2 regions of the Neobacillus sp. SRL179 genome follow, and region 2 is predicted to be linked to the other one. Evidence: a T-box and tRNA genes for the amino acid it is inferred to sense, from the RefSeq annotation. Region 2 holds a T-box; the other holds one or more tRNA genes.
What was found. A T-box is a leader RNA that pairs with one kind of tRNA and senses whether it is charged. The one in region 2 lies ahead of serS (serine--tRNA ligase), so its partner is inferred to be a tRNA-Ser.

Region 1 (3,414 bases), 2.1 Mb from region 2:
GGGACCTGAGGACCCATTGATTGAAAAATACCCACTCCAGTTAATAAGCTGGCATTATAAGCGTAGATGTCACTCTACCTATGATAATCAGGAATGGCTAGAAGAGGCAGCCAAGCAAGAAATGTGGTTGAATCCAGAGGATGCTGAAAAACGAGGAATTAAGGATGGTGACCGTGTTCAGGTTTTTAATGACCGGGGTTCATTAGTTATTGATGTAAGGGTGACATCTCGTATCACTCCAGGAATTGCTGGAATACCTCAAGGTGCGTGGTATACGCCTGATAAAAATGGGCTTGACCAGCGTGGTGCAGTTAACGTGCTAACATCACAACGACCTACAGCACTTGCAAAGGCAAACCCGCAACTAACAAACCTTGTTGAAGTAAAAAAAGCGTAGGGAGTGAGATCGTTGGCACAATTAGGATTTTATATTAATCAAAGTCTCTGTACAGGCTGTAAGGCTTGTACAGTAGCGTGTAAGGATAAAAATAATCTTAATGTTGGTATCAATTTTCGCAGGGTGTACTCCTTTGAGGAAGGAAACTTTATCCAACAGCCGAATGGTGGGATTATTCAAAACATTAAATCATTTTATTTTTCCATTGCTTGTAATCATTGTAACCAACCCGCCTGTATTCCAAGTTGCCCCGTTGGAGCAATAGAGAAAAATAAAAAAAATGGTGTGGTAACAATTGATCAAGAGGTTTGCGTGGGAAGTCAATTGTGTGTCAAGGCATGTCCTTACGGAGCACCACAATATAATGCCAAAGTATTTAAATCAAATAAATGTGATTTCTGTATCGACTTACAAGAAAAAGGGGAAGAACCTGTTTGCGTGTCCACTTGCCCAATGCGGGCAATTGAATTTGGTCCAGTTGAAGAACTTCGTAAGAAATATGGTAGTGTCAGTCAAATTAAAGGCATGCCAAGTAATACGATTACACATCCCAACATTGTGATAACACCGCATAAGGATGCGAAATTATCGAGCAGCTAACCTAATTTGTAGGTGATTATATGTCTATATTGATGAATTGGCTTGAAAGTTTGCATGTGGATGCAAAAATAACGAACACCTGCTCAAGAAAGAAACACTTACGGTCGACTTGTACAGCTTGTTTAGAGGTGTGTAAAGATGAAGCCATTTCCATTACAAATAATTCGATTGAACTTAACTTAGAACGATGCACTTCCTGTGGTGAATGTATGATTGTCTGCCCACTTTCAGCAATTGCTGGGATTGCTGGTACAAGAGAGTTTGATAAAAGCAGCTTAATTTTTAATGATCATTACACACCTTCCGTTAAGGAATTACTGATTTATAAATCAAGAGGGTTAACCTCGATTATAATGGGGTCTGGAGATTTCAATCAAAGTTGGGAAATGGTCCTTAAAGAAACGAATCAAACCTTACAACTACTTGATCAACAGCCCATTGAATTCGTTCGTATAAGGAATCAAGAGGGAATTTCGAGGAGAGTGTTTTTTGCTTCACTGCAAAAAGAGGGAAAGCAGTTAGTGAAAAACATGGCACCAGCAATCTGGAAACAGGTTGAAAATGAATGGAATTTAGCATCCTACTACCCTGATTATCAATTTCATCAAGTTGAAATTAATCATGAAAAATGTACTTTGTGTCAAATGTGTCAAACCTTCTGTTCACAAAACGTCATAACGAAAAAGGAAGGCTTTTTACTAGTGGAAAATGAAAAGTGCGTAAATTGTTCGGATTGTACAGACATTTGTACAGAGCATGCTATCCAAATTAAACATGGAATCCAAAGGAAAAAACATTCCAAGCATCATTATTATACAAAAAAATGCCAGGAGTGCGGACAACTGTTTAACACTTTTCAACCAGAAAAAATAAAGTGCAGTGTATGTAACAATAGGGATCCCAATTGGTTAAGTCCCTATGATTAAAGAAAAGAATCTTTCAGAAGGGATTAAAAATCCACTGAAAGATTCTTTTAATTTAAGAAGAAAAAATAAAAAACACTATTCAGAGTGTTTTGGAAGAAAAATATGTATGGAGGAGAAGATGAGATTCGAACTCACGCAACGGTTACCCGTCCTAACGCATTTCGAGTGCGCCCCCTTATAACCACTTGGGTACTTCTCCATAATGGAGCGGGTGAGGGGAATCGAACCCCCGCCGTCAGCTTGGGAAGCTGAAATTCTACCATTAAACCACACCCGCGTAGCTGAATCAGAACACTATATATTATAGCATAATAATTCCATTGTGGGTATATAAAATTAATAAAATGAATAAAAGTGTTGAGGATTGATCCTCAACACTTTTATTATGCCTCTGCTTTTGGTTTTATTGCAATCATCGCTACTATTGCAGCAATGACACTGAGACCGCTTAGTGAAATAAAAATCCAATGACTGGCATATTTCATTAATACGGCAATAAGGGGTGGACCTAGTGCAACTCCAATAAACCTCATAGAACTGTAAATGGATGATATCGTTCCGCGTTCTTTTTTCTCAATTCCTTCCGTAATTAACGCATCTAAACATGGCAGGCTTAAGCCAATCCCCACACCGGTAATTAGGAACATGGTAAGCATGTACCAAAGTTTAATGGAGAACCATAGTGCCCCAATAGAAATTGCTGTTGCAATAATACTGATTAAGGTAATCCATTTCATTAAAACTTTGTTTTTCTTAATAATTTTTCCGCTAATAAAGGAGGATAAGCAAAGTGCCCCAAGTGGTAATGCTAAAAAGAAGCCCTTTTTGACATCTTTTATCCCATATTCCTTTTCAAAAATTTCTGAGAGGTAAAATAAAATTCCAAATAATACAAGCATGAGAATACCGCCAATAAAAAAGATGGCATAGAGCCAACGTCCCTTTTCAGTAAAAGTCTTTTTAACATTTGTAAAAAATTGTTTGAAGGGTATTGGTTTTTCCTGAGTTTTTGGACACTTGACAAGAAAAATCATTAAAAGAACGGAAAGAGCACAAAAAACTGGAAATGAAAAAAAAGGTAAAAACCAGAAAAAACCAGCTAAAAAAGAGCCTAATATGGGACTTAGAACTTTTCCAAACGTATTAGACGTTTCAATAAGTCCTAAGCAACTACTAACATCATCCTCGCTTTTAAACATGTCCCCCACTAAGGGCAGGACAATCGGCATTGCACCGGCAGCACCAACACCTTGAAGTGCGCGGCCTAGTAATATGAGCCAGTAGGCATCATTTAGCTTCCAAGCAGCCCATCCTGAAATAAATCCGCCAACACCTGCAATGATGAGACTTGGAATAATGACTTTTTTTCTACCGATGTGGTCGGAAATATAGCCTGCCACTGGTATTAAAAAGATGGCAACGATTGAATAAACAGTGATAATCATGCTTGTTTGGAAGGAGGAGATTGATAATTCTTTCTCCATTGATGGT
Region 2 (3,414 bases):
TCCAAGATTATAAATTAATTGCGGAGCTTTCAAAGGATTTGGGTACACCGATGAAGGGAATTGAAATTTCATCCTTAGCACCTCAGGATCGTATGCAGGAAAGAGGCTGGTAAGCTATGATTAAAATCGGCGTACTCGCTTTGCAAGGAGCCGTCCGTGAACATATTCAGTCGTTAGAAGCATGTGGTGTAGAGGCAGTCGCTGTTAAACATAAAGAAGAATTAGAGGATATAGATGGCCTTATTCTTCCTGGCGGCGAGAGCACCGCAATGCGCCGCCTAATTGATAAATATGACTTCATGGATTCGCTAAAGGCCTTTGCCACAGAAGGAAAACCAATGTTCGGAACTTGTGCAGGATTGATTCTTTTAGCAAAGGAGCTAGTGGGCTATAAGGAGTCACATATTGGTGTGATGGACATTAAAGTGGAACGCAACTCGTTTGGACGCCAAGTGGATAGCTTTGAGGCCGACCTCACGATTAAAGATGTAGCTGATAGCTTCCCAGCGGTGTTTATTCGGGCGCCGCACATCGTCGAGGCAGGAGAGAATGTTGAAATCTTGTCCAAGCATAATGACCGCATCGTCGCCGCACGGGAAGGTCAATTTCTAGGCTGTTCTTTTCATCCTGAATTGACCGAAGACCATCGCATTACGGCGTACTTCGTTGAGATGGTTAAGGAAGCAAAGGCCAAACTTCTTGTTTAATTTTGTTGCAATTGGCTAATAATTATAGTAAATTAAAAAACAAATCATTCATAATGAAAAAGCAATGAGAGGAATTAGTAACAAGAACCTCACTCTTAAGAGAACCGGTGGTTGGTGTGAATCGGTGTGTGATGCTTGTGAATCCCTCCTCGAGTAAGGTATGGAACGCCTTAATGAAAGGTAAGTAAGTACTTTCGGTAAAAACCGTTACATTTTTTGAGGTGGACAGTCATGGACTGTCAACCAGGGTGGTATCGCGAGTAACTCTCGTCCCTGTTTTAGGGGCGGGAGTTTTTTATTTTTTTGGCTGTGTTAAAGATTAATGTTGATTTTTAAGCACGTTGATTGGAGAGGAAGGTGCGAAGACTCCTGCGGGAGTACGGGGCAGGGGAGACCCCGCAGGAGCGAAGCGACGAGGAGGCTCCCCGGCACGCCCGCGGAAAGCGAAGCGCCTGGAGCGGAAATCAACAAATAAGATTAACAGAGCCTTTTTTTAGCAGAAGCTCCCAATGGGATGCTTGCGCTATACAGTTTACAAAGGAATAGAGAAAAGGAGTGCAGGGTTATGTTAGATATTAAAGTGTTACGAGCTAATTTTACTGAAGTCAAAGAAAAGCTCCAGCATCGTGGTGAAGATTTATCAGCACTAGGACAGTTTGAGGACCTTGATCAGAAAAGGCGGGAATTAATCGTTGAATCGGAGAAGCTTAAGAGCAGACGAAATGAGGTTTCCCAACAAGTTGCGGTATTAAAACGTGAAAAGCAGGATGCTGATCATTTAATAAAAGAGATGCGTGAAGTGGGAGAGCAAATCAAAACACTTGATGACGAACTACGCGTGGTGGAAGAAAGTCTAGACCAACTGCTATTGAGCATTCCTAATATTCCCCATGACAGTGTACCTATTGGGGAAAGTGAAGACGACAATATAGAAATCAGAAAATGGGGTCAAGTTCGCGAGTTTGATTACGAGGCAAAGCCGCACTGGGATCTTGCGACTGACCTAGGCATTCTTGATTTTGAACGTGCCGGCAAAGTAACAGGCAGCCGCTTTGTGTTTTACAAGGGGCTTGGAGCACGTTTAGAGCGCGCCTTAATTAGTTTCATGCTAGACCTTCATGTCGAGGAGCATGGCTACACAGAAATCCTGCCTCCTTATTTAGTTAACCGCACGAGCATGACAGGGACTGGGCAATTGCCAAAGTTTGAAGAAGATGCTTTTCTAGTTGGAAATGAAGATTACTTCCTTATTCCTACAGCTGAGGTGCCAGTTACGAATTATCATCGTGATGAAATCTTAAGCGGCGAGGACCTTCCTATTCGCTTTGCGGCATACAGCGCATGTTTCCGTTCTGAAGCAGGCTCTGCCGGCCGTGATACGAGAGGGCTAATTCGCCAGCATCAATTCAATAAAGTGGAGCTTGTGAAGTTCGTAAAGCCTGAGGACTCTTATGAGGAGCTTGAAAAACTGACCCATGATGCGGAGCGCGTGTTACAAATTCTTGAGCTTCCATACCGTGTCCTGAGCATGTGTACAGGTGACCTTGGTTTTACCGCTGCGAAAAAGTATGATATTGAAGTGTGGCTCCCAAGCTATGGCACCTACCGCGAGATTTCTTCTTGCAGTAACTTTGAAGCATTCCAAGCAAGACGGGCTAATATTCGGTTCCGTCGTGATCCAAAGGCAAAGCCAGAACATGTTCATACCTTAAATGGATCAGGCCTTGCGATTGGCCGCACGGTCGCTGCTATTTTAGAAAACTACCAGCAGGAAGACGGCAGTGTCGTCATCCCAACCGCCTTACGGCCATATATGGGGAATAAAGAAGTAATAAAACCAATATAAAAATAAAGGCCCTGTTATTATTCATTGTTGATTTTCATGTAAGTATGAGAATTCATAGGCGGAGAATTTCCTGCTAATGTATTTAAAGGAAGTTTAAGTAGCAGATATAAACGGAGATATTCCGGTTAACTGCTTTAAAAAAGGAAAAATCCAAAGGTTTGAATAGAATAAACGGAAAAACTTCCTTTATTTTTAAGGAAATATGGGTATTTCCCAATTTAAACGGATTTTGCCGTTTATTTTTCAAACACAGTGAAATCAACAGGGCCAAAATAAAAAAATTCCCGAATGAAAAAATTTCTTTCGGGAATTTTAATAATATTAGTTGACTTGGTTTATAATATATGATAAATTATCAATTGTCGATACGGAGGAATACCCAAGTCTGGCTGAAGGGATCGGTCTTGAAAACCGACAGGCGGGTCATACCGCGCGGGGGTTCGAATCCCTCTTCCTCCTCCATAATACATTTACTATCGCGCATAAAATACTGGAGATAAAGGTTCGTTACACTGTTGTAACGAATTTTTTTTATACCTTTTTTTAAAAATAAAAAAACAGCACATACTGGTTTAACCAATATGTGCTGTTTCTATTTTTAAAATATGTTTTAATTTATCCTCAACTGCCTGACAAACCTCTATGGCATCCGTGTTACTTTTGACAACATCGGTAGTATCCATATCTATCACCAGCACTTCACTGGCTGAATATTGATTCAACACCCACTCATCGTAGCCCTTCCATACTTCAAAGTAGTACTCTTTCAGTTCAGGGTTGATTTCAAAGCTGCGTCCGCGTGCCATAATTCGGTCTATGACCGTATCAAATGATCCCTTTAAATAAACCATTAAATCGGGA

Region 1: it encodes a tRNA-Ser, which carries the amino acid that the T-box ahead of serS (serine--tRNA ligase) is inferred to sense. The anticodon was not compared.

Annotation. Positions count from the first base shown of each region.
Region 1 covers NZ_OZ481792.1:3,017,381-3,020,794, reverse strand. Annotated here, with positions in the region: gene AC4E8C_RS14800 (DMSO/selenate family reductase complex A subunit) at 1-397, shown strand, start outside; gene AC4E8C_RS14795 (DMSO/selenate family reductase complex B subunit) at 410-997, shown strand; gene AC4E8C_RS14790 (4Fe-4S dicluster domain-containing protein) at 1,018-1,923, shown strand; tRNA gene AC4E8C_RS14785 (tRNA-Ser) at 2,031-2,122, opposite strand; tRNA gene AC4E8C_RS14780 (tRNA-Gly) at 2,127-2,200, opposite strand; gene bcbE (bacillibactin exporter BcbE) at 2,307-3,414, opposite strand, start outside.
Region 2 covers NZ_OZ481792.1:20,251-23,664, forward strand. Annotated here, with positions in the region: gene pdxS (pyridoxal 5'-phosphate synthase lyase subunit PdxS) at 1-113, shown strand, start outside; gene pdxT (pyridoxal 5'-phosphate synthase glutaminase subunit PdxT) at 117-707, shown strand; T-box leader at 763-985, shown strand; gene serS (serine--tRNA ligase) at 1,273-2,553, shown strand; tRNA gene AC4E8C_RS00095 (tRNA-Ser) at 2,923-3,015, shown strand; gene AC4E8C_RS00100 (deoxynucleoside kinase) at 3,126-3,414, opposite strand, start outside.